Regions from separate parts of the Clostridium sp. X genome, predicted to be linked through region 1. Evidence: riboswitches for the same ligand, from Rfam matches in the RefSeq annotation. Region 1 holds a riboswitch; each other region holds the start of a gene.
What was found. Region 1 has a riboswitch for S-adenosylmethionine ahead of metK (methionine adenosyltransferase). Riboswitches for the same ligand answer to the same signal wherever they lie in the genome.

Region 1 (10,478 bases):
ATTTCGCTACCTTCAAATTGGTATGCTTGAGCTGGGTCTTGTTGTTTATATGCTCTTAGTCCCATACCTTGCTTTAAGTGATCCATATTATCAATATGATCCATCCACTTTGAGTCAACAACTTTCAGAAGAATAACTCTTTCTATCTCCCTCATTTGCTCAGATCCAACTGCTTCTTCTTTATCTGAATATATATCTATTACTAATTTTATAAGCTTTTCTTGTATCTCATCATCAGACATTTTTTTTAATTCTTCTAAAGTAACAACTCCTTTTTGAAGATATATATCTTCTAAATAAGCTATTAATTTTTCAAGATTATCATCTAATTCTTCATCTACGCCCGACATGTGAGCACGTACAGCTTCAACTACAACTTCCTTTATCATTTCTTGAACATCATTTTGCAGTGATTCTCCTTCAAGTACCTGAGATCTTTGCTTATAAACAACTTCTCTTTGCTGATTCATAACATCATCGTACTTTAATACTGATTTTCTTACATCAAAATTATTTCCTTCAACTTTCTTTTGAGCATTTTCTATTGCACCACTTACGAGTTTGCTCTCTATTGCATCCTCATCACTTAGTCCTAACTTTTCAACAATACCTTGAAGTCTTTCTGATGCAAATATTCTCATTAAATCATCTTCTAATGAAACATAAAATCTTGAAAACCCAGGGTCTCCTTGACGTCCTGAACGTCCTCTTAATTGATTGTCTATACGTCTCGATTCATGTCTTTCTGTACCAATAACCTTAAGACCTCCAACTTCAGCTACGCCTTCTCCAAGTTTAATATCAGTACCACGACCAGCCATATTTGTAGCTATAGTAACAGTACCCTTTTCACCGGCACGAGATATTATCTCTGCTTCCTGCTCATGATACTTTGCATTAAGTACTCTATGTGGTACTCCTTTTCTCTTTAACATATCTGAAAGAAGCTCAGACTTTTCAATACTCACTGTACCAACAAGTGTTGGCTGACCTGTTTTGTAAGTCTCTTCTATTTCGTTTACTATAGCTCTATATTTACCTTTTTCTGATTTATATATTACGTCTGGAGAATCAATTCTAGCTATCGGTCTATGAGTAGGCACAACAATAACATCTAATCCATAGATTTCTCTAAATTCACTTTCTTCTGTTTGAGCTGTTCCCGTCATTCCTGAAAGTTTGCTATACATTCTAAAGTAATTTTGGAATGTTATAGTTGCAAGAGTCTTTGATTCTTTTTGAATTTTAACTCCTTCTTTAGCTTCTATAGCTTGATGAAGACCTTCGCTATATCTTCTACCTTCCATAAGTCTGCCAGTAAATTCATCAACTATTATAACCTCATCATCTTTAATCATGTAGTCTTTGTCACGTTTCATAGTGTAATTAGCCTTTAGAGCCTGAACTACATGATGCTGAACTTGCATGTTTTCTGCATCAGCATAGTTTTCTATATGGAAGAACTTTTCAGCTCTTTCTATACCCATTTCTGTCAAAATAACTGAATTAGTTTTTTCATCTACTGTATAGTCCTCTTGCTTTAAAGACTTTGCAAAATAATCTGCTACTTTATAAAAATCTGTGGATTTTTCTCCTTCACCTGAAATTATAAGTGGTGTTCTAGCTTCATCTATTAATATAGAGTCAACCTCATCCACTATACAATAGTTAAGTTTTCTTTGAACTCTTTCTTCTTTATACACAACCATGTTATCTCTTAAATAGTCAAATCCATATTCATTGTTAGTTCCATAGGTAATATCTGCATTATAAGACTCTCTTCTTTCGTCATTGTTAAGATCATGAACAATAACTCCTGTAGTTAATCCTAAAAATTCATATAATTCCCCCATTTGCTCTTTATCTCTTTTTGCAAGATAGTCATTTACAGTAACTATATGAACTCCTTTTCCACTTAAAGCATTCAAATACGCAGGAAGTGTCGCAACTAATGTTTTACCTTCACCGGTTTTCATTTCAGCAATTCTACCTTGGTGAAGAACTATACCTCCCATGAGTTGCTCTCTAAAGTGCTTCATTCCAAGAACTCTCCACGAAGCCTCTCTTCCAACAGCAAAAGCCTCCGGAAGTATATCTTCAAGAGTTTTTCCAGTCTTAAGCATTTCTTTAAATTCTATAGTTTTGTTTTTTAATTCATCATCAGTTAAGCTTTTAAATTTTTCATCGTAAGATTCAATTTTTTCAATTAAAGAAATAATCTTTTTTAATTCTCTCTGACTATATGTACCAAATATTTTATCAAATAATCCCATTTATCTTCATCCTCACTAACTAGTTTTTAATATGTTTTGTTAAATCCTTGAAATACTATACTTATAGATTATAACATCTAATTATATAGGGTTCAATAAAATAAGCCTTTAAATAATTTCTAATTTCCAGAAAACAGCAAAAAAAAACGATTACCCTATAGGTAATCGTCCCATTCTTTTTTAAAATTCTGGTTCTATTAAACCATATTGACCATCATTTCTTTTGTATACCACATTAATATCACTAGTTTCTGCATTAGTGTATACAAAGAACTTATGCTCTAAAAGTTCCATTTGAAGAATAGCTTCTTCATCACTCATTGGTTTTACTGGAACCTTTTTATTCTTTACTATTTTAAATTCCCCATTATCATCAAATTTATAGTCTGGAATATGTTGAAACTTCAATGCATCTCCATACTTTCTTTTTTCTAATTTAGTTTTTTGCTTTCTTATTTGCCTTTCTAGTTTATCTACTACTATATCTATAGAAGAGTACATGTCATCAGTACCTTCTTCTGCTCTTAATATAACTCCATTAAAAGGTATTGTTACTTCTACTATCTGTCTATTCTTTTGAACACTTAGTGTTGCATTGGCATCTATATTAGGACTGAAATATTTTTCTAGTTTAAATAATTTTTTTTCTACCGCTTCTCTTAATCCCTCTGTTACAGATAAACTTTTTCCATTTACTTTTATGTTCATAAAGCCAGCCCCTTTCAAGTATATCTATTATTAATAATAGATATTTGTTTATTAGTTATGTTTATTTTGCTTTATTTTTTGTATCTTTATTATATTCTATTACTTATTTTTGTTTATCACAACTATGAAAGATTTAATTTACAGAATATTATATCAATTTACCCCTCTTATAACTCTTTTCTCTCATTATCTTTCTGTATTAATATGGTATCTTAGTAGAGCTATTTTCAAGTACTTATGATATAATAGAAGTTAGGGGTATTTATTAACATGCATTACAATTTACTCCTTGCTGCAGTAAGTATATACACTTCCTTGCATCCACTCTTTAGCATATCTTCAGTACAAAAAAATCCAGTAGCCCCAGTAGTTATAACATCATCTATTAATAATATTGTTTTACCGCTTATACACTTAGATTGTTTGACTTTATAGGAATTTTTTAAGTTATTCCATCTATCTTCCCCACTCAAACCTATTTGATCCTTAGTATCTCTTACCTTTTCTAATATTCCATCCACCTTAATATTTATCTTATTTCCTATTATTTTAGCTAAAAATTCACTTTGATTATATCCTCGTCTTCTTAAAACTTTTCGAGTTGAAGGAACATAAGTAATTAAATCAATATTTTTCTTACTAATATCAATAGACTGAATCATATATTCACTTAATACCTCTCCTGCTTTAAAATCACTTTTGTATTTTAATCTACTTATCAATTCTTTAACTATCCCTGAATAGTATACTCCACTATAGCAAAATACATTACTATCATTTACTACTATATTATAAGAACTATTGCATTTCTTTATTTTAGTCATACAAGAATGGCATAATACAGAATTTTTATTCTTAACATAATCCTTACATATTAGACACTCTTCATCCAAACTGTATATAATCTCTAGTAAACATCCTATATAATATTTTATAGTCTTAATAAATTCATTTCCCATGCTTCCTTATTGAAATATCTTGTTATATTTTTAGACTTATCTATATCTTCCGTTTCATAATTACCTAAGAATATAACCTCACCTCTGAGAGTTCTTTCATTTCTTCCTACCTTTCCACAAAGATATACTAATTTTTTATAATCAAAATATTTATCATCTGCAAAAAATACCATTACATTTATATTATTTAAATCAAAATATATATCATTAAAGTGGTTTGTAATAACTATTCCACTTTTTATATTCATAAATTTATACAAAATATTTTTATTATTATTATCTTTTATAAAATAAATAGTGTTTTCACTAAATTTACTACAATATTTTGATAAATATTTATATACATTAACTACTTTTTCTTCATCTGGTACATAAACAATAACCCTATTATTAGAGTTTATTGACCATTCTAAGTATTCATATATTACATATGGAATATCTTTGTTTATATCTATCCTTGTTGATATAAACTTAGGTTCTATTATAGGATAATTATTTTCCCTAACTGGTAATAATATTTCTCTACTATTATCAAAAATTTTTTCTATAGAATATGATATTATCTTCCCATTAGATTTACTTTTCATCATAGAAGCCTGAGCAATTTCTTCTTTTCTATAAAGCGAAAAATTCTTTATATCATTGTAAATTACTAAATCGAATTGCTCATTAAATTTATTTAGCATTTCATGCCTAGCTATAATTAATAGAGCATTTCCACAAGTACTATTTTCTTTAAAGTACATATATTTTCTAAAGCTACTTCTCTTCTTTATTTCATTAATTATATCCGCTTCCCCAACATCTTCATTCGTTATATATAAAACTCTTTTACCTACACTAGTAAACCTTAATATGATTTCAATAAATGTATGTGATACGTTATATGGTGGAGAGACTATATTTAGAAACTTCTCTTTTCCTAGGCTCCAGTCTACTATTTGTTTAAGTATTTTTCCTTTTCTATCAGCGAACTTAATACTGTCTATATTCATATTCACAACTCATCCCCTTGTGATAAACTTTCAACCGGCTTCATAATGTCACCTTCCAGTATATTCAATATTCTCCATTTAAGTGCGGAATATCTTTCATAACTTCTATTATTATCAACCATAAATTTAATGGCTTTGGAAGCTCCAACTAACACTACCATCTTCTTTGCCCTAGTTATACCAGTATAAAATAAATTTTTATTCATAAGAAGAGGTGGTCCTATAAACATAGGCATTATTACTACTGGAAACTCACTCCCCTGACTTTTATGCACCGTCATTGCATACGCAAGCTCAAGTTCATCTAAATACATATTATCATATACTATTTTTCTTTCTTCATCAAATACTACACTTACCTTATCATCTTCTACTTCATATATATATCCTATATCTCCATTAAAAACACCTAAACCTTCACTTTCTCCTTCTCCACTAACACGAGTCCATTTTAAGTTGTAGTTATTCTTTGTCTGCATAACCTTATCTCCAACACGAAATACCGTGTTTTTGAATTCTCTTTCACTCTTTTCCTTATCCTTAGGATTTAATATTTGTTGAAGTCTTTTATTTAAACTTTCTACGCCTAGAACGCCTTTTCTCATTGGAGATAATATTTGCATATCTTTAACTCTATTCCACTCTTTATTAAACTTCGGCAATCTTTCATAAATTAATTCTACTAAAGTATCTAGTATTTTATCCGATTCCTCTTCTCCAATAAAATAAAAATCTTTATTTTTCTTATTTAAAATAGGCATTTCCCCACTATTAATCTTATGTGCATTTACTACAATCATGCTTTCTTCTGCCTGCCTAAATATATCCCTCAGTCTTACGACCTTTACGCACTTACTTTCTATTAAATCTCTTAGCACATTTCCTGGACCTACAGAGGGTAGCTGATCGGAATCACCAACTATTATAAGCCTTGTAGACATAGGTATTGCTTTCAGTAAGTTATTCATTAATAATATATCTATCATTGAAGCTTCATCTATAATAATAACGTCACATTGTAGTGGCGATTCTTCCCCCTTAAAAAACTCCATATCATCGTCATCACTAAATCCAAGTTCTAAAAGTCTATGAATTGTTTTTGCTTCTTTTCCTGTAGCTTCACTCATTCTTTTTGCAGCTCTACCAGTAGGCGCTGCCATAAAAACCGTCATAGCTGCATTCTCAAATATTTCAGTTATACACTTAATTATAGTAGTTTTCCCTGTTCCAGGTCCACCGGTTATTATTTCAATTCCATTTTCAAATGCTCCTTTAATTGCTTCAAATTGAATAGGAGCAAATTTAATATTATTGTTACTCTCAAATATTTCAATTTCTTTCTCTATATCTATTTTAATTTTTTCATAATTGCTAGTAGTTAAAGTTAATATCTTACTCGTTACAGACAATTCACAATAATAATAAGGCATAGTAAAGACACATTCCTCATTATCAATAAGTTCTATTTTTAATTTTCCACTCAATACAGTATCTTGCAAATTATTTTCAATATCTTCTTTAGATACACCTAATATTTCTTGAGATTCTTTTAAAACTTTGTCTAAAGGCATATATGTGTTTCCCATAGAACAAAACTGATTAACTATATATTTTATGCCTGACTGTATTCTAAAAGGAGAATTATTTTCTACCCCTAAACTTCGTGCTATTTTATCTGCTGTTTTAAATCCAATCCCTGCTATATCATCAGTTAGTTTATAAGGATTTTCTTTAACTTCATTTATAGAACTTGATCCATACCTTTTATGAATCTTTATGCACTGTTTAACTGTAACTCCATAAGTCTGTAGAAAGACCATTATACTTCTTATCTCTCTTTGCTTAGCATAAGACTTAGATATAGTTTCTACTTTTTTATCCCCAATTCCCTCTATCTCTTTTAGTCGTTCAATATTCTCATCAAGTATATCTAAAGTACTTTCTCCAAATTGTTCTACAATTTTTTTCGCAGTAACAGGACCTATACCTGATATTATTCCTGAAGATAGATACTTCTCTATTCCTTCCAAAGAGTTAGGAATTATTTCTTCACAAGAAGTAACTTTAAATTGTTCACCAAATTGAGGATGGTTAAACCATTCCCCTTGTAACTTTAAATTTTGACCTTCTGATATGTAAGGTATACATCCAGTGATAACAATTTTCTTTTTTTTATCTTTTATATGTGCTACCACATATCCGTTGTCTTCATTTTTAAATACAATTGCTTCTACAGTTCCATCTATCTCATGCATAAGATCGCTCCCATAATATCATTAGCACTATGTAAATTTTAGTTTGTTAAATTAATTATAAGACATATAACCATAACTTCTCAACTAATTATATTATATAATAGTTTTGCCATTTGCTTACACGATAAGTCACAATATATACATATTTAACTTTATAACTAAATTAAAGGCTAATGTCTTAAAATCAACATTAGCCTTTATGTTTAATTATATATGTTTTTTTATCTCTTCTACTTTATCTAAATTTTCCCATGGAACATTTAAATCTACTCTACCGAAATGACCATAAGCTGCCGTTTGTCTATATAAAGGCTTTCTCAAACCTAAGTCTCTTATAATTGCACCTGGTCTTAAATCAAATACATTATTTACTATTTCTACTATCTTATTATCCTCTATTTTACCTGTTCCAAAGGTATTAACTAATAGAGATACAGGATGAGCAACTCCTATTGCATAAGCTAAACCTATCTCTAGTTTTTCTGCAATTCCTGCTGCTACTAAATTTTTAGCAACCCATCTTGCTGCATATGCTGCTGATCTATCAACCTTTGTTGGATCCTTTCCTGAGAAAGCTCCACCACCATGTCTGCCGTATCCACCATAAGTGTCAACTATAATCTTTCTTCCCGTAAGACCCGTGTCTCCATTCGGTCCACCAATAACAAATCTTCCCGTAGGATTAATGTAATAGTTAGTTTTTTCATCTAACCACTCATTAGATATTACTACCTTTATTACATGTTCCATAAGATCACTATGTATTTGCTCTTGAGTAATTTCTGGATCATGTTGTGTAGAAATTACCACAGCATCTATTCTAGTAGGTTTGTCGTCTTCATATTCTACCGTAACCTGTGTCTTTCCATCTGGTCTTAAATACGATAATGTTCCATTCTTTCTAACTTCTGATAATCTTCTAGCAAGTTTATGAGCCATACTTATTGGAAGAGGCATATATTCTTCTGTTTCATTTGATGCAAATCCGAACATTAAACCTTGATCTCCTGCTCCTACTGCCTCAACTTCATCTTTTTCTCCACGTCTTGACTCTAATGCTTCATCTACTCCCATAGCTATATCTGCTGATTGTTCATCAATAGATGTTAATACAGAGCAAGTTTCAGCATCAAATCCATATTTAGCTCTTGTATAACCGATATCGCTTATAACTCCTCTAACTAACTTTGGAATATCAACATAGCAGTTTGTTGATATCTCTCCCATAACCATAACCATACCAGTAGTAACTGCCGTCTCACAAGCTACTCTTCCATATGGATCTTTTTCTAAAATAGCATCTAGAATAGCATCTGAAACTTGGTCACATATTTTATCTGGATGTCCTTCTGTTACTGATTCTGACGTAAATAATCTTTTCATTTTAAGATCCCCTTTCTAACAAAAAAAATAAACCTCTTAATTTATTAAGGAGGTCGATTTGCGTGAATAATGTAATTTCTTATCTTGCAGATTGCTCTGCAGGAATTAGCACCTTAGTATTAATCATACCGGTTGCTGGGTTTCACAGGGCCGCTCCCTCCACCTCTCTTGATAAGTTTTTCTTATCTTATATTCAATTTTAAAACAAAATAATATTATCATATGTAACATGTAAGTGTCAAGAATCTACATTGATTTATTATTAATTTTGTCGATTTGTCATTTAAATATTGATTATGTTCTCGATTTTTTTTATGAAAGTAAAAAAGATATCAAAATTTGATATCTTTTTCTTGGTGGAGGAGGACGGATTCGAACCATCGAAACGAAACGTAACAGATTTACAGTCTGCCCCCTTTGGCCACTCGGGAACTCCTCCATAATTATTAACTTATTAAAATTACATGGTGGGCACAACAGGGATCGAACCTGTGACCCCCTGCTTGTAAGGCAGGTGCTCTCCCAGCTGAGCTATGCGCCCATATATTATATGATGGTGGAGGAGGACGGATTCGAACCATCGAAACGAAACGTAACAGATTTACAGTCTGCCCCCTTTGGCCACTCGGGAACTCCTCCACAATTGGTGCTGGCATCAGGAATTGAACCCGAAACCTACTGATTACAAGTCAGTTGCTCTACCAATTGAGCTATGCCAGCATATATTATTTTTAGCACTTAGTTGTTTCATTTATTGACATCAACCGCGCCAACGAATATTAGTATACCTAGAATTATCTTTTATTTCAAATCTATTTTTTTTAATTACAGAAAACTACAAGCTTTAAGATTCAATTTACTGCTATTTTCTCTATATTACTATACATTATAAATTAAGTTCAATTTTATTTCATATAACATTTAACTTTCTCATATACATTATCAAGGAGGTGTCGTTCTTGAATAAAGTGAGAGCTAACTTTAAAGATAATCTATCATACTACGATATCGCATATTTTATAAAGGATTATATAACTAAAGATTCTGTAGTAGTTTGCATCGGTACTGATAGATGTATAGGTGATTGTCTTGGTCCTCTAGTCGGAACCTTACTTAAGAGTAAAAATTATCCGCTAACTGTATATGGAACAGTTGAAGATCCTATACACGCTTTAAATATAGATAAGCAATTGCAACAAATAAAAAAAGCACATCCAGGTTCTACAATAATAGGTATAGATGCTTGCCTGGGGGATACTAATAACATTGGTGAGATACAAGCGCGAGATTATCCTATCCATCCCGGAAAAGGTGTAGGAAAAGTTCTTCCTGACGTTGGAGATGCTTCCATAATTGGTATTGTAGATTCTAGTGACAATAATGAATTATTCACTAATAGAAATATACGACTTAGTCTAATAATGAATATGGCAGAAGTTATTACTGATGCTTTACTTCATTCTTACTACTTATATAGTATAGATAGTAAGACTAATAATAGTATTATTTAACAAAACAAAAATAAGCTCTGTAATTGTTTTAGCCAATTATAGAGCTTATTTTTGCATAATAATATACGCATTTAAATATAATTAATCTAATAAACTTATATCTTTGCCTTTATATGATGCATCAATCTTATCAAGATAATTTAGAACTTCTCCTGTTCCCATTGCAACTGTTGAAACTGAGTCCTGCGCAACATATACTGGAACCTTAGTTACTTCTCCTATTAACTTGTCTAATCCATTCAACAAAGCACCTCCACCAGTCATCACAATACCTTTATCAGCTATATCTGCTGCTAATTCAGGGGGAGTTTTCTCTAGTACAGATCGAGTACATTCTGCTATATCATTCACTGCTTCGCTTAATGCTTCCCTCATTTCTTCTGAGGATACACTT
Region 2 (10,478 bases), 1.1 Mb from region 1:
AGAAAACAAAAGCATTGTACTTACTCGGGATAAAATTTTAGAAAAAGTATGGGGATATGATTATTTAGGAGATACAAATATTGTAGATGTATATATACGTTATTTAAGAACTAAGATTGATGAAAAATATAATAAAAAGTTTATTCATACAATCCGTGGAGTGGGGTATCAATTAAAATATGATTAGATTATTAAAGCTAATCCCTAAACTAATTTTTAAAACTTTTACCCTTACCTTATTCATATTAAGAAAAGTTATAGGTTTTTTACCTTCTTTAATAGGTAATATTTTTAAAAGTATAGGTAAAAGATTACGCTTTTCTATAACTTTTAAAATAACTGTAATATATGTTCTAATTTTTTCTGTATTTATATTTCTATTGAGTACTGGAATTTTGTTTGGCTTTCGTCACTTTTTATTAAATGAAGTAAGCAATAATATTGAAAAAAATAATCAAGTAATCTCAACTTATATTAAGGAAAAGTCAGAGCTCCCTAAAAACATTGTCAATGAAATCACTAGAATTGATGGTATGTATGTTACTATTTTTAGTAGTAATAAGAAAATTCTCCATAGTACAGATGAGCAGAATATTTATAAGAAATTTTACACTAATATAGACTTTTTAGATATTCTAAAAAGCACTAATGGTGATTTAATGATAAAAAATAGTAGGTTAGACCACAATGAAATCTACTATATACAAATATATAAAGACTTAATTACAGAGAACTTTTATATAATTACTCTAACCAATATCTTAATTGCTGTAAATGTAGTGTCTTTATTTATAATTACATTAATTATATCTAAGGCTAGTAGAAAAATGTTATCTCCTATTGCAGAAATGACTGAGACAGTAAAAACTATATCTGTTGAAGCACTAGATACTAGATTAAATGTTACCGGGTCTAAGGATGAATTAAAAGAACTTGCTGAAACCTTTAATACCATGATTGACGGAATAGAACAAGCCTATGAGCAGCAAAATCAGTTCGTATCTGATGCCTCCCATGAGCTTAGAACTCCTATTTCTGTAATTCAAGGATATGCTAATTTGTTAGATAGATGGGGAAAAGATGATAAAGTAGTACTTGATGAGTCTATAACTGCTATTAAAAGCGAATCGGAAAATATGAAGAACTTGATTGAGAATCTTTTATTCCTAGCAAGAGGAGATAAGGAACTACAAAAACTAGAAAAAGAAAAATTCCATATAAATGAACTAATTGAGGAAATAGTTAAAGAAACTAAGATGATAGCTACAAATCATAATATTTTGTGTGAGAATAATGATAAGCTATTACTTTTAGCAGATAAGAAAATGTTAAAAGAAGCTCTTAGAATTTTTATAGATAACAGTGTTAAATTCACACCCGAAAATGGAACTATAAAATTAAGCTCATACAATAGAATAAGCTATTTAGAAATCATAATAGAAGATACTGGTATAGGCATTGATAAAGATGATCTTCCCCATATATTTAATAGATTTTATAGAGCGGACAAATCTAGAACAAAAAATAGTGGTGGAACTGGTTTAGGTTTATCTATTGCAAAGTTAATTATAGGTAAACATAATGGAAAAATCACATTATCAAGCCAGCTTCAAAAAGGTACAAAAATATCTATATTCTTACCTGTTAATTAAAAATAAATTAATTAAGGAGAAAAGCTTTGTAAGCTTTTCTCCTTTTGTTTTTGCACTACTTATTAATTTTGTTCATTTATCTTTCCTATAACTTCCTTCTCTTCAATAATCTTTTCCTCACTTACAGCTTTAGTTTGAGTAAACTGAAGGTTATCAAAGCTTATAAGGTCTATACTAGAATTAGGATTCTTATTGTAGGTAATCTCTACTGAATCCCCCTCCCTAGTTAAAGGGAGTTCGTTTGACATATTTAAAGAAGTTATAAATATCTTGTCTTGTTTTTCCTTTAAAATTATATAATAATAGGTTGTATCTTCAACAAAAGAAGATGCAATTCTTAGAACTGTTCCTTTTTCGGTAATCTTTTCCCCACTTTTCTCTAAACCTTGCCAGTTTCCTTTGTCTTTAAGATAATTTATATAATTAGACTTAGTTTTACTTAAAGACTCTCCAGTTCCTACTGTGCTATAATCTTTAACACTAACCATAGCATATAGCTTAATTAATCCCTTCTTATCCTTTAATGACATAAAATAAGTTGCTTCATTTTCAAGATTAATTAATATTGGGAAAGTAGCTGTATACCCTAAATTCTGAACCTTACCTTCTGCCGAAGCCATTGCAGCTATTTCATGACTACCTGAAACCTTATAGAAGTTTGTTTCTTTAGTCCTTGTATTAACTAACACAAACCCTACAGTTGATTCATCATTCCCTGATGAAGTTAATCCTGTGTAATAATAACAATTTCCATCATTATAAATTATATTATATCCCTCTGTAGTTTTTAATTTATCCTTGTCAGATGGATTCCACCAACCATGAACGTACTGACCCCAATCGTTTAGTTGATTAATTGCAAAGTTTGCTGGAATTACTCTATCTACCCAACTTGGTATATCCTTCATATCATACCCTTTAACTTCACCTGTCTCAGCATCTACTATAACAACCCCATTAACTTTCGAACCACTTACACCAATAGAGTTTTCATATTTTGTAACTACCCAGTAAGGCTTTCCTGAATCATCTAGTTCAAATGAAAAATCAGTTAGTCCAACATTTTGAAAGCCTGATGTGTATATTTTTCTACGCAAATCATCTCCAAAAAAGCCTTGAGGTTGATATTTTATCTTAACTTTCTTGTCATCAATTGTTTGCACTAGTTTTATATCTTGAGGATTAGTAGAGCTTATTTGAATATACCCCGGAGTACCCTCTCTATTTGAAAACCATTTAAACATTCCTGAATGAACTAGTGGTGCCACCCAGTATAGTTGTCCATTAACATTTATCTGAGTAAATTCTGATAATTCAACTTGGCTACCTAATGCTACTTGTTCTCCTAGCTTCTTTTCCCCAAGGTTTTGAGCAAGATCTTTATCTACCATTGGAAGCTTAGTTAAATCTATAGGAGATATTTCAGAAGAAAATTCTTTTTCCTTTACCTCGCCAATCATAGTTCTATATTTACCTGAATTAAAAATACCAAGAGTAGATCCTATTTGGAATACTAACAAAATAAAAGTAATTACAGATATCCAAATTACCTTTTTAATCTGAAACTTATAAACAAGTAAAGTTGCCATAATTAAAAGTGCTATTACTTGAATTACTATTAAAGTACTTATAAAGTTTAAAGATAGCACTGGCATTGTAATATATCCTAAAATCAATGTGACTATAACTAGTATTACGGTTATAGCTATAGCTACAGTCTTTTTACTTGATACCTTCGATTTATTTATTGTTTTTCCTTTATTCATAATTTCCCCCAATATTAAAGACCTTATTATATCTTATACTATACCATATTATAAGATATAAAACTATTGGGACTTTATGCCTAAGAAAGCCCTGTATTCAACCGAATACAGGGCTTTTTATTATATTTGTGCTAAAGCATTTTCAATATCATTAATTAAATCATCTATTCCTTCAATTCCAACGGAAACTCTTATAAGTTCTGGATTAACTCCAGCTTGTCTTTGGCTTTCTTCATCTAATTGTTGATGTGTTGTAGATGCTGGATGTATTACAAGAGATTTAGCATCTCCTACATTTGCAAGGAGTGAGAAAATTTCTAATGAATTTATAAATTTCACACCGCTTTCTAATCCACCCTTTACTCCGAAAGTAAATATAGCTCCAGCTCCTTTTGGAAGATACTTCTCTGCAAGAGTTTTATATTTGCTATCAGCTAAACCTGGGTAGTTTACCCACTCAACTTTAGGGTGATTACTTAAATATTCTGCAAGCTTTTTAGCATTCTCTACATGTCTTTCTACTCTAAGCGATAATGTTTCAAGACCTATTAATAATTGGAAAGAGTTAAATGGAGATATACATGCTCCTGTATCTCTTAATAATGCAGTTCTAAGTCTTAAGATATAAGCTGCTTCTTTAAAAGCTTCATAGTAAGAAAGTCCGTTATAGCTCTTATCCGGTTCAACAAGTTTTGGGAACTTACCATTATTCCAATCAAACTTTCCTGAGTCTACTACTATTCCCCCTATAGATGTACCATGACCTCCTATATACTTTGTAGCTGAATGTACTACAATATCTGCTCCAAATTCAAATGGTCTGCAAAGGTATGGAGTTGCAAAAGTATTATCTATAATTAGCGGAACTCCATTTTTATGAGCAACGTCTGCTATGGCTTCTATATCACATATATTAATTCCTGGATTTCCTATTGTTTCTATAAATACTGCTTTAGTTTTTTCTGTTATAGCCTTTTGAAAATTTTCTACATTTTCTGGATCTACAAAGTTAACCTTAATTCCAAAGTTAGGTAAAGTATTTTCAAATAAAGAATAAGTACCACCATATATTGTAGATGCTGCTACAATTTCATCTCCGCTACCAGCAATATTTAAGATAGCATATGTTATAGCTGCCATTCCTGATGCCGTTGCAACTGCTCCAACCCCACCTTCTAATAAAGTAACTCTCTTCTCAAAAACATCTGTAGTTGGATTCATGATACGAGTATAAATATTTCCAAACTTCTTTAAACCAAATAAATCAGCTGCATCTTGTGTATCTTCAAATACATAAGAAGTTGTTTGATATAGTGGTACAGCTCTTGATTTTGTTACAGCATCTATTTCTTGCCCACCGTGTAATTGAATTGTTTCAAAAGATAATTGTTTTGTCATTTTTAATTGCCCCCTTAGTAATTTCGTTACAGAAACTCCTTGTCTATTTTGCCCCGATAAAATAAAAAAATCTTTCTGTAGATAAGCTACAGAAAGATTTTAATCTCTCAGTTCCTTATCTTCCAGGTATAAATACCTGCTGGATTTAGCACCTTAAAACATTGCTGTTTAGGTTGCCGGACGTCATCGGGCCAGTCCCTCGGTCACTCTTGATAAGAAGTTCCGTATTTAATTTATCTAATAATAACAAGCTTTTCATAGTTTGTCAATAAGTTTTATAATAATTGTATTCCTGATTCTTCACACTCTTTTATAATGTCTTCTGACCATATAGAAGATTGAACTTCACCTATATGAGCTTTTCTTAAGAAAAACATACATATTCTTGATTGACCAATTCCCCCACCCATTGTTAAAGGAAGTTTATCCTCTACAAGCATTTTGTGGAATTCTAATTCTATTCTTTCCATACAACCTTCTTTTTCTAATTGAGATACTAATGATTCTTTATCTACTCTAATACCCATAGAAGAAAGCTCAAAAGCGCACTCTAAAAGAGGATTCCAAAATACAATATCTCCATTTAATTGCCAATCATCATAATCTGGTGCTCTTCCATCATGTTTTTCGCCTGATGCTAATTTATCTCCTATTTTCATTATAAAGACTGCACCTTTATCTTCTGCTATTTTATTTTCTCTTTCTTTAGCAATTAAACCAGGATACATATCTTCTAACTCTTGAGTAGTTATAAATGTAATCTTTTCTGGTAATATTTTATCTATCTCAGGATATTTGCTATTGATAAATTCTTCAGTAGCTTTGAACACTTCATATATCCCTTCTACTGTACCTTTTAGTTTATCAATAGTTCTGTCTTCTTTGCTTATAACCTTTTCCCAATCCCATTGGTCTACATACATAGAATGAAGGTTATCTAACTCTTCATCTCTTCTTATAGCATTCATGTCTGTATAAAGGCCTTCTCCTGAAGTAAAACCATATCTATATAATGCCATTCTCTTCCATTTAGCTAATGAATGTACTATTTGTATTTCTTCATCTTTAATATCTAATGCATCAAAACCTACTGGTCTTTCTACTCCATTTAAATTGTCATTAAGTCCTGTAGATGCCTTTACAAATAAAGGTGCTGATACTCTAGTTAAATTTAATTTATATGCAAGCTCTCTTTCAAAATAATCTTTAAGCTTTTTTATTGCTATTTCTGTTTTTCTTAAATCTAAGCTTGAATGATAAGCTTTAGGAATTATAACCTTTTTAACAGTTTCCATATTTCCTGCCCCCAAATCCCAATATTTTAAATATCTAATTCATTAAAAATTATAACCTCTTTATTGTAGTTTTTCAATATATTTTACGTTATTTTATCAAGATATTAATATTAAAGCCTCAAATTTTATAATCAATAAATTTCTAGTAAATAAGAGTGGTTTTTTTATGAATTCAAAAAAATTCCCTTATAATTATTCAACTATAGTATACTTAACATAGTAAATAAGTTATGAGAAGGTGTTAATTTGAAATCTAATAACAGAACTACTAAACTTGTATCTTTATCTTTTATTTTAGTATTTACAATAAATATTTTTTTTATGAATACTTCCACTAAAGCCCAGCCTGTAAATGTAGAAATTCCAAGCATAGAGAATAAGGAAATTCTTGAAAAACAATTTATAAATCCTAGTAATACAAAGGAAAAATCACGTTTGTATTACCTTAAGGATATCGATTCTAAAACTCCTGTTATCTTTTTTTGTCATGGGTATGGTGGGTCAGATCCTAATTTATATAAAAATTTAATCAATCATATCGTAAGCCAAGGCTATATAGTTGTTTATATACCTTATCCTATTATTCCTTTACCTATTAATAAAACAGTAATAGAAGAAAAATATACTATATTATGGGATGGTATTGAAGAATCAGTAAAATCATATGGAGATTTAATGGATCTAACAAAGATAGGATTTGTTGGGCACTCCTTTGGTGCCGGCGCACTCCCTGCACTTACTTATAAAGCTATAGAGAGTAATAACTGGGGTACATCTGGCGCTTTTATGTATATGTTGGCTCCTTGGTATTCTTATCAAATAACTCAAGAGCAATTAAGTAACTTTCCAAAACAGACTAAACTAATAATGGAAGTTTTCAACGATGATGTTACTAATGATCACAGAATGGCAAAAGATATATTTGAAAATATTAGTATACCAAATAGTGAGAAGGACTTTATTAATCTGTATAGTTCTTATAACTCTAATCTAGTGGCACTAGCAAGTCACGGGGTTCCTCTTAACAATGACTATGAACCAGATATGTATAAAGCCTTAGATAAATATGGCATTTATAATCTCTTCGATGGATTAGCTATGTACAGCTTTAATAAAGATTTAGAAAGTAAGAAAATAGCTTTAGGGAATGGTAGTAAAAATCAAATATACATGGGCACATGGGCTGATGGAAAAAAATATAGAGACCTCCAGGTTACAGATTTCCCAGTGCTAACCAAATCACAATCTTTCTATACGTATAGCTGGGATAGTCCCTTAAATCCTAGAAGAAATGAAAGTTATTTCACCGATGAGAGTGATGGCTTTATATATATAAATAAAGAATCTGTAAGCACCAACAAGGAATGGAAAATAAATTTTAATTCTGAAATCGATGCTACCTATTTAGATGATACTAGTATAAACCTCTATAATAGCGCCGGAAAACCTGTTCTGTTTAATATGATTACTACTGACAACAATACATCAATTAAAATCATTCCACTACAGCCTTACGATTATGGAGAGACCTATTCCCTTTATATTAATAAAGGTATGTTCTCCTCTAAAGGTGCTTATCTAAATAAAAGCTATATTCTCACCTTTACAGTTAGATAATTCATATAACAATAGTAAAAAAGGTACCTTTGAGTTAACTCTTTACTCTCGGTACCTTTCTTTTGAACTTAATTATAGGTTTCTGATTTTATCTCAATATACTAGCAGAAAGCATAGCTTTTGCTATTAATTTCTTTTTATTATACATATTCATCTCAACCTTACAAAAGTTTCTTCCTATATCAATAATCTGTGCATCTATATGTATTATACTATCCATTTGTATCGGTTCTATAAAGTATGTAGAAATACTATCTACTCTTATATTTTCATTACTTTTCCGCCTCAATGTTGCTATACCTATTGTAGAAAGTAACATATTTAGCGAACTCCAAGACGCTGTACCCATATGGTCTAGCATTTCAAGTTTTATCTTACCTGTAAACCTTATTAAATCTTCTTGAACCTCTTGTTCAAAGCTTTTAAGAATTATATCTTCTAAAGTCTCCCCTACTTGAGGTTGTCTTGCTATATAATGGAGAGCTTTTATTACATCATCTCTTCCTACAATTCCTACAAGCTTTTTTCTTCTAACTACAGGACAAATCTCTATACCTTCCCATCCCATAATATGTGCTGCATAAGAAACTGTAGTTTTCTCTGTAACATTTATAGGATCTTTGCTCATTATTTTACTTATTAGAACATCATTACTGCTATCCCTTGGCAAATCCTTTATTGTCACAATGCCTACAACATTCATACCATCATCTACTACTGGATATCTTTCACGCCCTGTTTCAGAGATCATTTGCCTTAAAAAGCTAACAGTTTCATTTTCTTTTATGTAATTAACTTTTGTTTTCATTATATCTTCTACTAGGATTATTTCCTTCTTAATTAAATTTTCAGATATAGCTTTACTAATAGTAGTAGCTACAGTAAAGCTATCATAGCTTGAAGATATTATAGGCAAGTTTTTACTATCTCCCAACTTTTTAATGTTGTCACTACATGTAAAGCCTCCAGTTATAAGCACAGCACATTCATTTTCTAAGGCCACCCTTTGAATATCTTCCCGATTCCCTACTATCACTATACACCCAGGCAACATGTATCTTTTTGCCTCATTAAGCTGCATAGCTCCTATAATAAACTTATTTAACTTTTTATGTACTCCATCTTTACCACCAAGTATAGTACCTTCTACTATATTTACAACTTCAGCATAACTTAAAGATTCTATGCTTTTCTTTTCAATCTTTTCAATTCTAACAGTTCCCACCCTTGGAATTGTAGCTACTGTTCCCAATATCTCAGCATCTTTTATAGCTCTATATGCAGTTCCTTCACTTACTCCAAGTTCACTCGCTATACTTCTTACTGAAATCTTATTTCCCACTTTAAGCGAATGTATGTGCTTTATTATCTCTTCATGCTTTGACATGCAACATACCTACTTTCCTTCTTTTCTAAGCTCCTCTGCAATTTTCTCAATTCTTCTAAGTCTATGATTAATTCCTGACTTACCAACAGGAGGATCAAGCATTTCTCCTAACTCTTTTAACGACTCATTAGGATAGTTTATTCTTAGTTCAGCAACATCTCTTAGATTTTGTGGAAGTCTTTTCAATCCTATTTCACTCTCTATTAGTCTTATACTCTCTATTTGTCTAACTGCTGCATTTACTGTTTTCCCTAGGTTTGCCGTCTCACAATTAACTAATCTATTAACGTTATTTCTCATTTCTTTCATTATTCTAACATTTTCAAGTTCTAACAATGATTCATGTGCTCCAATTATATTAAGAAGGTCTACTATCTGTTCTCCTTCCTTTAAATAAATAACATTACTACTTTTTCTCTGTATAACCTTAGAATTTAATCCATAACTATTGATAAGCTTACTTAACTCTTCAGCATACTCCTCGTGGTGAGTAACAAATTCAAGGTGGTAAGCTTTCTCTGGGTTACTTATACTTCCTCCCCCTAAAAATACCCCTCTTATAAATACTCTTTTATACTCGTCCTTAGATACTATATGGTCTGGAATACTGTAATCTAAAGAAATCATACCATTCTCTTCTTTAAGTACTCCAACTTCCTTTAGTAGTTCCTTTACTCCCATTTCATGATCTATCATAACAGCATATATATTATTCTTTTTTAATGAGTTACTCTTCTTTACAAATATCTTTGTATGTATCTTGAAATGATCCTTTAAAAGCCTAAAGATTAATCTTGCAATTGCAGGATTTTCTGTAGAAATCCTAAAGTTTATCTTCATTTCTCCAGCAAATCCTAGAGTTCCGCTTACCTTCATAATTCCAGATAACTCCGCAATTGCTTCACCTTTACTTAGTTCATTATATCTGCATATCTCATTTTTAACTTTTGAAGAAAATGACATTTTCCTGTTACTCCTTAACTCTTTTATTTTCTTTTAATCTTTGGGATAAATAAAAATATTCTAGTATTTTCTTTCTATCAAATAATAATTTTTTTTCCATTATTACTTCCATTAAAAATTTAGCTAATTTATCTGGATCATGCCTAATCAATCCACTTTTTATAGTTATGAAATTTCCCTCTACAATTCTTACACCTAAATCTATAATATTTTTTTCATATACTTTAACTGGCTTTGAATTTTTTTCTCGATACTTATCCTTTATTGAATCATTTATTTTTTGAGTATTAGTAGCCACGTAGTCTACTATTCCTTCTCCAGCATGACTAAATATTGCCTTTATATGATCTGCTACCTCATAGTCGTCAGTTTCTCCTTCTTGTGTCATTATATTTGATAT
Region 3 (10,478 bases), 480 kb from region 1:
TTTCTCTTAATATGTAGAATAATTTAGTTAAATTTTCTATTTTCTTGTCATCTATCTATTGTAATCCACTTTATTGTTAACCGTCAACCGACTATCTATAGTCTACAAATTTTATTTTTGTAACTTGTTTAATAATCTTATCATATTATATATATTACTAACCTATAGTTTTACTAATTTTCATAAGTAATTATGTATTAATTCAGTTATTAAAATAAAGAATAAGGAATGCAGAACATGAATATTTCCCATTAAACACACCAGTATTTGCTATATTCAATATATATTGTATAATGGATACTAAAACTATTATGTAAATGGTAAATCACTGAGTCATTTATAAAAGGAGATGAAAGTATGAGTAAGACTGTGGCAGCTTTTTTTGATATAGACGGTACGTTATATAGAGAAGGTATGATAACTGAAATTTTCAAAAAATTTATTAAATCCGAAATAATAGAAACAGATCGTTGGTACAATGAAGTAAGAGATTATTACCTCAAATGGGATAAAAGAATAGGTAATTATGACGACTATCTTATAAGGATGGCAAACATATATATCGAAGCTGTAAAAGGACTTCATAAAACTCAAGTAGAATTTATAGCTAAAAAGGTAATAAAAGAAAAAGGAGATCGAGTTTATACTTATACTAGAGATATGATTAGGTGGCATAAAAAACAAGGCCATAAGGTTATAACTATTTCTGGAAGTCCTATAGAATTAGTTAGGGAAATGGCTATAAAACATGGTTTTGATGATTATCTCGGAACAGAGTATTTAATGGATAGTAGTCATCACTACACAGGAGAATTAGTTCCTATGTGGGACAGAGATAATAAACAAGAGGCCATAGACTGTTTTGTTGAAAAATACTCTATAGATTTATCTCAAAGCTATGCGTATGGTGATACCGCTGGAGACTTTACTATGCTTAAGATTGTAGGAAACCCAAGGGCTATAAATCCAACTCGCGAGCTAATAAATCTACTTCTTACAGACCCTATAACAAAAGATAAATCTAAAATAATCGTAGAAAGAAAAGATGTAGTTTATACTCTAGACGCTAATACTATCAACATATAATTAAAGATATATTCTACCTATGCCCCCTTATATTGATTTTAAATTTATATATTGATATTATATAATAAGTCAAATTATATAGGGGGCCTACATATGAATTCAACATCAAAAGTTATAATATCTATGATAATATGGGGAAGCTTAGGGGTTTTTGTTAAGAATATAAACTTACCATCTATGGAAACTGCTTTTTTAAGAGCTATAATAGCCAGCAGTATATTCATTATTTATAATATGTTTACAAAAAAAGCTAATCTTAGACTATACTCAAGAAAAAATTTAATACTCTTAATTATATCCGGAATAGCTATAGGCTTTAATTGGGTACTACTTTTTCAAGCCTATAAATTCACTACAATATCAAATGCCACTTTAAGTTATTACTTCGCTCCTATATTTGTAGTAGGATTATCACCTATTGTATTAAAAACCAAGTTAACTCCGCGTAAACTCATGGCAGTAATAGGAGCTATGCTTGGTTTATTTTTAATATTAAACAATCAAAGCACTACTTCAAATATTTCATATAGTCAAATTAAAGGAATTAGCTACGGACTTGCAGCCGCCTGTCTATATGCTTCTGTTATACTATTAAATAATTATATTAAGGATTTGTCAGGCTTTGAAAGAACAATAATACAGCTCTCGGCTTCGACCCTTGTTCTTCTTCCTTTTATAATATCTAGAGATCAACTTCATATTAATAGCTTAAAAAGTTTAATTTTAATATTAATTTTAGGAGTAATTCACACTGCTGTAGCCTATTTTTTATATTTCTCTGCCTTAAAAGATGTAGACGTACAAAGTGCTGCTGTATTAAGCTACCTTGATCCAATTTCAGCGTTATTTTTTAGTGTTTTACTTTTAAATGAATCTATCGGTATCTGGCAGATTTGTGGAGGAATCTTAATACTATTTTCAACCTTTCTAGCTGAGAATATTAAACTATCTAAAAAGGAAGAGATCGCTTCACATTATGAATTATAAGCAGAGAACATAAAAGCTCCGAGAAAAGATATCCTCAGAGCTTTTTTATTATTTCATTTCTAGATTTTCAAATATACTAGCATTAGTAAATAATATTATGAATGAAGCAAAAAGATTATATAAAATAAGTATTATATACTGTAGATATTCCGCCATATATAAATTCTTATATACTATACTTATAACTATAGAAATAATTATTCCTGGGGCAATTATACCAACAGTAATTAATAGTTTTAGCATAATCTCAAGATTTTTACTGTGTTCTCCTAGAATTCTCTTTGAAAGTATATCCCCGTATATATAGATACTTCCAAAGCTCATATATGTCAATGCACAAAGAATTATTGTCACTAATGATGCCTTAAATATAACTCCAACAACAAGAAAAAGTGCAAATCCATCTATTGCATTTTTAATATTGTCTGCTAGAGTTGCATAAAATACCTTATTTGCAGAGTTTCCCGGTATTAAAAAAATATAGGGTTTTGTAATTTCTTGGGCCCACTTTCCTTGCATAGTCATGAACAACAACATGTATACTGTAAAATATAATATTAAATTTACACCTATGTTTTTGTCTCTTAGTAATAATCCAAAAACTGTTCCAATCACAATCATAAGTAACGTACCTTTATTTATAAAGAAAAATCCCGTCTTTTTATATTCAAGAAGTTGTCTATAAAATATTGCCTTAGCTCCCGTCCCTTTATACCTTTGTTTAATCTTTCTAACCCTACTTTTATCATTTACGCTTAATATTCTACCTTCCTTTTTCGCTAAATAGAACTTTTCTAAATACTCTGTTGCATTGAGAACATCTTCATAATAATCCATATTCATCTTGAATAAAAGAACTATTATTAAGCCTAAAGTCATAACTATTAATCCTAAAAAAACATAAAATTGTGTATTTATCCCTATAACTGCTGCCATAAATATTCCCTTAAACCATCCTACGAAAGGAATATAGTAAAAGTATTTATTGTTTAAAATGCTTTCTGTAGATTGAATTATATCTTTACTTACCATAAATTGTATTAAAAATAGTATTATAACTAATGCACCTATTAGGTTAATTCCTTTTTCAAAATAATGTCTTATATTTTTGTCCTTAGCACATACTGAATATATTAAAACTCCAACTATTGATAATGAAAAAGTGAACATGAAAAATGCTAAGATTATAAGTATGCCACCATACGCTTTGAGCGGAAAAAAGTTTTTCATATTAGGAATTTGAAAAACAAAAAATACCATAGTGAAAAATGATTTATAAAGTTGCTTTATAAATCCATAAATTAATACTTTTCTTGGTTCTATGGGTGAAGTAAAAACTAGATTCACATCAGAAATTCTAAAAAATGTACCACCTCTACTTATTCCAATTTTCACACTAAAATATGCAAAGGCTAGTATAACTCCACCTATTATTGTTCCATAAATATTTGGTGAAGCTGCTTTTAATATACTTGAAGGCGTAAAAATGCTATATCCTATTATGAATAGAAGAAGTATTGCGAATAATATATATCCAATTAGTGCTACTGGTTTTTTCTTAAGCTCTTTTATATGATTTTTTATACTCTTTTTTAATATGTAAAATAAAGGCTTCATTTTATTCCTCCGTAACCTTAAAGAATATTTCTTCTAAAGATTGACTTTTTTCTTTAAGTTCTTCTCTACTTGTTGAAAAAACAACAACTCCTTTATTTACAATAAGTGCTTTATCCCATATTTCATCAATACTATCTATTATGTGAGTGCTTATAATTACACTACATCCTTGTTCCTTTAGTTCTACAAACACACTTTTAAGCTCCTTGATAGCCTTGGGATCTAGTCCTATCATAGGTTCATCAAATAAAATTACTTTAGGATTTGTAATTAACCCACAACATATGCTTACCTTTTGCTGCATTCCCTTGGAAAGCTCTTTACCCAACTTGTCTCTTTTATCAAATAAATCAAATCTTTTCAAAAGCTTTTCGGCTTTTTCTTTATAATCCTTTATAGCATATGCATTTGCTATATATTCTAGATGTTCGTACACCGTAAGCATATCATAAAGGACTGGGGTCTCTGGTACATAGCTAAATAGTTTCTTTGCCTCTATTGTTTTATTTTTATATCCACAGCTAAAACATTATCATATTGCTTAACTAAATTTTTTCACACTTAACATATTATTAATTTCTCCTTCTATTTTTTACTTTATAAGGGTAAAATTATCTTTATAGGATTATATCATATACTTATTTAAGTATACAAATTCAAGAAACCCTAGAAATTTATTGGAGGTATTGAAAATGCCCAAGCACATAAAAAGTCGAAAAAGAAAGATCGGATCTGCTCCTGGGACTTTAGTTCATATCGGAGAACATACTAGTGAAAACATAAGAATAGATTTAATAGAGTATAATGATAATATTTTTAATAAAACCTCTATAAATAATATAGAAAAAGCTTTTCATAAAAGCATAGATAGTTCTGTAATATGGATAGATATTGATGGACTTTATGATATAGATCTAGTAAAAAAAGTTGGGGATAATTTCAACATTCACTCTTTAATATTAGAAGATATTCTAAATACAGACCAGCATCCTAAAGTTGATTTAGAAAACAATTATATATACATAGTTCTTAAGATGCTCTATTACGATAAATTCTCTAAAGAAATAAAGTCTGAACAAGTTAGTTTCGTATTATTTGATGATTGTCTTATTTCCTTTCAGGAATTTCCTGGAGATGTCTTTGATAATATAAGAAACAGACTTGAGACTAATAAAAATAATATAAGAAGTAAGGGTTCCGACTATCTGCTTTACTCCTTAATAGATGCTATAGTAGATAGTTATTTTAATATATTTGAAAGTATAGGAGATGTTTTAGATAAAATCGAAAATAATCTTATGAATAACCCTACCAAAAGCTTACTATCAGATATATACAACCTTAAGAGAGATATAATTTTTCTTCGAAACTCTGTATGGCCCCTTAGGGAAATTGTAAGTACCTTAATCAAGGATGAACATATCTTAATTGACGAAAAAACTACCATATATTTAAGGGACGTTTATGATCATATCATTCAAATTATAAATGTAATTGAAACTTATAGAGATATTTTATCTGGAATGCTTGATATTTATCTTTCAAGCATGAGTAATAAAACTAATGAAGTAATGAAAGTTTTAACGGTATTCTCTACTATTTTTATCCCTCTTACATTTTTAACAGGTATTTATGGTATGAACTTTCACTATATGCCTGAGCTTAGTTTTAAGTATGGGTACCCGATTTTTTGGATTATTACCATTGCATTAATTTTATTTATGATAAATTATTTCAGGAAAAAAAATTGGTTCTAAAAAAAGGTCATGTTATGAGTAATTTACATAACATGACCTTTTAATCGTAGATTTGGGATATCTGCTTAGAATGCTGGAACTATTGCTCCCTTATATTCTTCTTCTATAAACTTTTTGATTTCTGGTGAGTTAATTGCTTCAGTTAAAGCTTTTATATATTCCTTATCTTTGTTATCTTCTTTAACAGCTAATATATTAGCATAAGGAGAATCCTTAGATTCAATTGCAAGAGCATCATTTGTAGGATTTAATCCTGCTGGTAGTGCATAGTTTGTATTAATAACTGCTGCATCTACATCTTTTAAAGTTCTTGGAAGTTGTGCTGCTTCTAATTCTTGTATTTTTATATTTTTAGGATTTTCTGTAATATCTAATTTAGTTATTAGTGCTCCTTCTTTAAATTTAAGAATTCCTTCTCTTTCAAGTAGTCTTAAAGCTCTAGCTTCATTTGTTGGATCATTTGGCACTGCAATAGTCGCTCCATCTTTTATTTCTTTTAAATCTTTTAATTTTTCTGAGTATACTCCCATTGGCTCTAAGTGAACTTTAGTAGTATATGTTAAATGTGTCTTTTTTTCTTCATTAAACTTCTCTAAATAAGGAACATGTTGGAAGAAGTTAGCATCTAATTGACCATCTTCAACAGCAGTATTAGGAATTACATAATCATTAAATACTTTGATTTCTAAAGTATAACCTTTTTTCTCAAGTATTGGTTTTACTTTTTCTAAAATTTGAGAGTGTGGTTCTGGAGTTGCTCCAACTACTATTTTCTTCTTTTCTTCTGGCTTAGCCGCTTCTTTATTTCCGCAGCCTGTAAGTCCGATAGCACCTAAAACCACTGTACTTGCTAATAAAACTGATAAAATTCTTTTTTTCATTTATAATTCCCCCTTATTATTTATTAATTCTTTTATATTTTATAAATTACTATAAATAGTATTTTATATTTATCTGTTTACCTTTTTATATATTAGTGTTCCTATTGTCTGAATAGCTTGAACAAGTACTATTAAAACTATTACTGTAGCTATTAGAACATCTGTTTTAAACATCTGATATCCATATCGCATAGCTACATCTCCAAGTCCGCCAGCTCCAATTGCACCTGCCATTGCAGAAAATCCCACTACAACTATGGCTGTAAGGGTTATCCCTGAAACAATAGAAGGTAGGGCTTCCGGAAGCATAATTTTAAATACAATTTGAGAAGTACTTGCTCCAAAGGACTTTGCAGCTTCTATTACTCCTTTATCTACTTCTTTAAGTGCTGATTCTATTACTCTTGTCACAAAAGGAGCGCAACCAATAGTTAATGGTACTATTGCTGCAGTCGTTCCAATGTAAGTTCCCAATAAAAGTCTTGTAAATGGTATTAGTAATATTAATAAAATGATAAATGGAAAAGATCTTAACACATTTATAATCATATCTAGAGTGTTATATACTGGCTCATTTGGCTTTAATCCATTTTTATCAGTAATAATCATTATAATTGCTGGTACAAAACCTATTAAAACTGCTAAAAATGTAGAAATTAAAACCATATACAGGGTTTCTCCAAGTGCTGGAATTAAAATATTAGTCAACATATCTATAGAACCTCCCAATGTACATTTTTCTCATTAAGATAAGAAGAAACTATATGTTTTTTTTCTTCTGGCACATTTATTACTAAGCTTCCAAGTACACCAACACTAAATTTTTCAAGTTTTCCCCAAACAATAGAAAAATCTATATCTAATTCTCTAGCCATAGAGGTTATTATACTATTTTGACTTAGCTCTTTTGGGAAGAATATTTTTATGTTTACTCCTTCTGTTGGGAGTACATCTTCTTCACCTAATAAATTTTCCATTTCCTTAGTTGGATTTAAGAAAACTTCCTCTACTTTTCCAGCCTGAATTACTCTTCCGCCTTCCATTAAAGCTACCTTTGTACAAGCTTCTTTTATAACTTCCATTTGATGAGTAACTATAATAACTGTTATGCCTAATTTTTCATTTATTTCTCTAAGTAATTGTAGTATAGATTTTGTAGTTTTAGGATCAAGGGCTGAAGTTGCCTCATCACACAGTAAAATACTTGGCTGAAGAGTTAATGCTCTTGCGATAGCAACTCTTTGTTTTTGTCCTCCACTAAGCTCTTTAGGCCTGCTATTAGCTTTATCCTCTAGTCCAACAAGAGCCAGTAGTTCTTTTACTCTTTTATCTATATCTTCTTTACTATATCCCCAGGTTTCTAGTGGCAAGGCAACATTTTGCCATACATTTCTTCTATTTAATAAACTAAAGTTCTGAAATATCATTCCTATATCTTTTCTAAACTCTCTAATTTCTTTTTCTTCAAGATCCTTTACTTCTCTACTACCTACTATTACATTTCCTGAATCATAGCTCTCAAGACCATTTATACATCGTAGCAGTGTAGACTTTCCAGCTCCACTATGTCCTATAATCCCAAAAATTTCTCCTTCTTCTATTTCTAAACTTACATCTTTTAAAACTTTATCTTCTCCAAAATATTTTACTATATTTTTTATCTCGATCATTGCTGCACCCCCTGCTACTTGTTGATAAAAAAATAAAGACCCAAGGATGTCCTTAGGTCTAAAATTCCTATGTATCCTCATCTTCCAGCTTTTGCTGCAGGATTTAGCACCATTGTATAAACTATAATATATACTTTATACCGGTTGCCGGGTTTCATCGGGCCAGTCCCTCCACCACTCTTGATAAGCTATATTCAATTCTTTGTTTATTATATTACTGTACAGAATAATTGTCAATAGAGTTTTAGAACTTTTTATTATTCCTCTATTTTTTCTAATTTATTCATAAGTTCAATTAAATCTTCCAAAAACTTTAAATGTTTCTTTTCTTCTTCAATAATATTTAACAAGATTTTTCTTTCTTCTTCAGTCTCTACTTCTTTTAACATTTTCTCGTATAAACTTATACTCTTTTTTTCATCTTCTGTCGCAGTTACATAAATATTAGTTTGAACTTTAGGTAAACTCTTTAGAAATTCTGTTTGACTCTTCCTTTCAAAAATACTTGTATATTTATTTAGATTACTTTCGACATTAACATTAATATCCATGTTTTTATTCATCAAACCTCTAAATATATTATAGTGTTTAGTTTCTTCTAGTGACAAAAACTCAAATATCTCTTTTAACCACTCATCCTTACAAGTCTTGGCTAGTTCCTTATAATAATTCCGTCCATCTTCTTCCATCTTCAAAGCAAATTCATATATACTCAAAACAATTCCTCCTAAATAGTTATCAAATTAATTTTATAGTCTAATACTCACTTATCATGTTGTTAATAACTTCTCCTGGAGCAACCATCGGAAATACTTTTTCTGAATAACTTATTTGACATTCTATGAGAACAGGTTCATTAAGCCCTAATGCATAATTTAATACCGCCTCTACTTCTTCTTCTTTTGTAACTCTAATTGACTTTATTCTATAAGCCTCACCAAGTTTTACAAAGTCAACTTCATCTTCAAATACAGTATGAGAAAATCTTTTGTCATAAAACATCTCTTGCCATTGATGAACCATCCCAAGACAGCTATTATTTAAAACCAACTGTATTATTGGAATTTTATATCTTGATATAGTAGCCAACTCAATAGAATTCATTTTAAAACTTCCATCCCCAGCTATATTTATAACCTTTTTTCCTGTATTTCCAAAATAAGCTCCAATAGCTGCTCCTAAACCAAATCCCATAGTCCCAAGTCCACCTGATGATATAAAAGTTCTTGGCTCCAAATACTTATAATATTGAGCTGCCCACATCTGATTTTGACCAACCTCTGTTGTTATAATGCATTTACCTTTAGTTATTTCGTATAGCTTTTCTATCACATATTGTCCACTTAATCCTTCATTTCTATTATATGATAGAGGATACTTTTCTTTCCACTCTTTAATTTGCGAATTCCAATCCCCATCAGATTTTTCATCTACAATTTTAGTTAAATCTTTCAATATAACTTTTACATCTCCACTTAAAGGAATATCTACTCTAATATTTTTCCCTAGTTCCTTTTCATCAATGTCTATATGAATTATTTTAGCATCCGGTGCAAATCCTTCAATCTTACTTGTTACACGATCATTAAACCTTGCTCCTATTGCAATTAATAGATCACATTTAGTTACCGCATAATTAGAACAACGTGTTCCATGCATTCCAATCATCCCAGTAAAATTTTTATGTTCTCCCGATATACTTCCAAGACCCATTAAACTACATGTAACAGGGGCCTTTATTTTCTCTGAAAATTTCACTAGTTCTTCATTGGCCTCTGAACTTATAATTCCACCGCCAGCATAGATTATAGGTTGCGATGATAAGTTTATAAGATCAGCCGCTTCTCTAATACTTCTTTCTAAATTTTCCCCAAAAGAACTGGTTACTCCTACTTCTTTTATATTATTAATTAATACTTTTGTATAATTCCCCATGGCTACTTGAATATCTTTAGGTATATCTACTAGTACAGGACCTTTCCTTCCGCTCTGTGCAATAGCAAAAGCCTCCTCTAAAATAAATATAAGCTCATTTACATCTTTTACTATAAAGTTCTTTTTTGTAATTGTAGATGTAATTCCAAGTATATCTACCTCCTGAAAAGAATCCTTAGTCAATAGAGGTTGAGCAACCTGCCCTGTTATTATAACCAACGGTACCGAGTCTCTATAGGCTGTTGCGATACCTGTAACTGTATTGGTTGCTCCTGGCCCTGAAGTCACAAGAACTACTCCTACTTTTCCCGTTGCTCTTGCATAACCATCTGCAGCATGTGCTGCCCCTTGTTCATGGGCAGTTAATATATGTCTTATATCTTTCTCATCATATAATGCATCATAAATTGGAAGAACAGCTCCTCCTGGGTAACCAAAAATAACTTCTACTCCTAATTCCTTTAAGCCTTCCAGTAAAATTCTAGCCCCATCTAACATCCTAAAACGCCTCCTTAATATTGCCCCATAATTAGTAAATTTAGAAA

Region 2: linked by a shared signal. The riboswitch ahead of ACX0KU_RS07605 (O-acetylhomoserine aminocarboxypropyltransferase/cysteine synthase family protein) and the one ahead of metK (methionine adenosyltransferase) in region 1 are both predicted to bind S-adenosylmethionine.
Region 3: linked by a shared signal. The riboswitch ahead of ACX0KU_RS15155 (methionine ABC transporter ATP-binding protein) and the one ahead of metK (methionine adenosyltransferase) in region 1 are both predicted to bind S-adenosylmethionine.

The regions. Positions count from the first base shown of each region.
Region 1 is NZ_CM146912.1:380,733-391,210, forward strand. Features, by position in the region: gene secA (preprotein translocase subunit SecA) at 1-2,273, opposite strand, end outside; gene hpf (ribosome hibernation-promoting factor, HPF/YfiA family) at 2,454-2,981, opposite strand; gene ACX0KU_RS01875 (ComF family protein) at 3,257-3,940, opposite strand; gene ACX0KU_RS01880 (hypothetical protein) at 3,913-4,935, opposite strand; gene recD2 (SF1B family DNA helicase RecD2) at 4,938-7,190, opposite strand; gene metK (methionine adenosyltransferase) at 7,398-8,573, opposite strand; SAM riboswitch class I at 8,650-8,751, opposite strand; tRNA gene ACX0KU_RS01895 (tRNA-Tyr) at 8,928-9,012, opposite strand; tRNA gene ACX0KU_RS01900 (tRNA-Val) at 9,039-9,114, opposite strand; tRNA gene ACX0KU_RS01905 (tRNA-Tyr) at 9,128-9,212, opposite strand; tRNA gene ACX0KU_RS01910 (tRNA-Thr) at 9,218-9,293, opposite strand; gene yyaC (spore protease YyaC) at 9,533-10,084, shown strand; gene mreB (rod shape-determining protein MreB) at 10,166-10,478, opposite strand, start outside.
Region 2 is NZ_CM146912.1:1,479,775-1,490,252, reverse strand. Features, by position in the region: gene ACX0KU_RS07620 (response regulator transcription factor) at 1-187, shown strand, start outside; gene ACX0KU_RS07615 (sensor histidine kinase) at 180-1,652, shown strand; gene ACX0KU_RS07610 (cell shape-determining protein) at 1,715-3,418, opposite strand; gene ACX0KU_RS07605 (O-acetylhomoserine aminocarboxypropyltransferase/cysteine synthase family protein) at 3,539-4,816, opposite strand; SAM riboswitch class I at 4,929-5,035, opposite strand; gene asnA (aspartate--ammonia ligase) at 5,092-6,111, opposite strand; gene ACX0KU_RS07595 (Ig-like domain-containing domain) at 6,358-7,728, shown strand; gene ACX0KU_RS07590 (DRTGG domain-containing protein) at 7,817-9,115, opposite strand; gene whiA (DNA-binding protein WhiA) at 9,125-10,078, opposite strand; gene ACX0KU_RS07580 (gluconeogenesis factor YvcK family protein) at 10,086-10,478, opposite strand, start outside.
Region 3 is NZ_CM146912.1:3,006,852-3,017,329, forward strand. Features, by position in the region: gene ACX0KU_RS15120 (HAD-IB family hydrolase) at 358-1,086, shown strand; gene ACX0KU_RS15125 (DMT family transporter) at 1,180-2,073, shown strand; gene ACX0KU_RS15130 (putative ABC exporter domain-containing protein) at 2,122-3,690, opposite strand; partial or broken gene ACX0KU_RS15135 (ABC transporter ATP-binding protein) at 3,692-4,210, opposite strand; gene corA (magnesium/cobalt transporter CorA) at 4,383-5,447, shown strand; gene ACX0KU_RS15145 (MetQ/NlpA family ABC transporter substrate-binding protein) at 5,513-6,328, opposite strand; gene ACX0KU_RS15150 (methionine ABC transporter permease) at 6,398-7,039, opposite strand; gene ACX0KU_RS15155 (methionine ABC transporter ATP-binding protein) at 7,042-7,998, opposite strand; SAM riboswitch class I at 8,073-8,188, opposite strand; gene ACX0KU_RS15160 (ferritin-like domain-containing protein) at 8,256-8,714, opposite strand; gene ilvB (biosynthetic-type acetolactate synthase large subunit) at 8,755-10,431, opposite strand.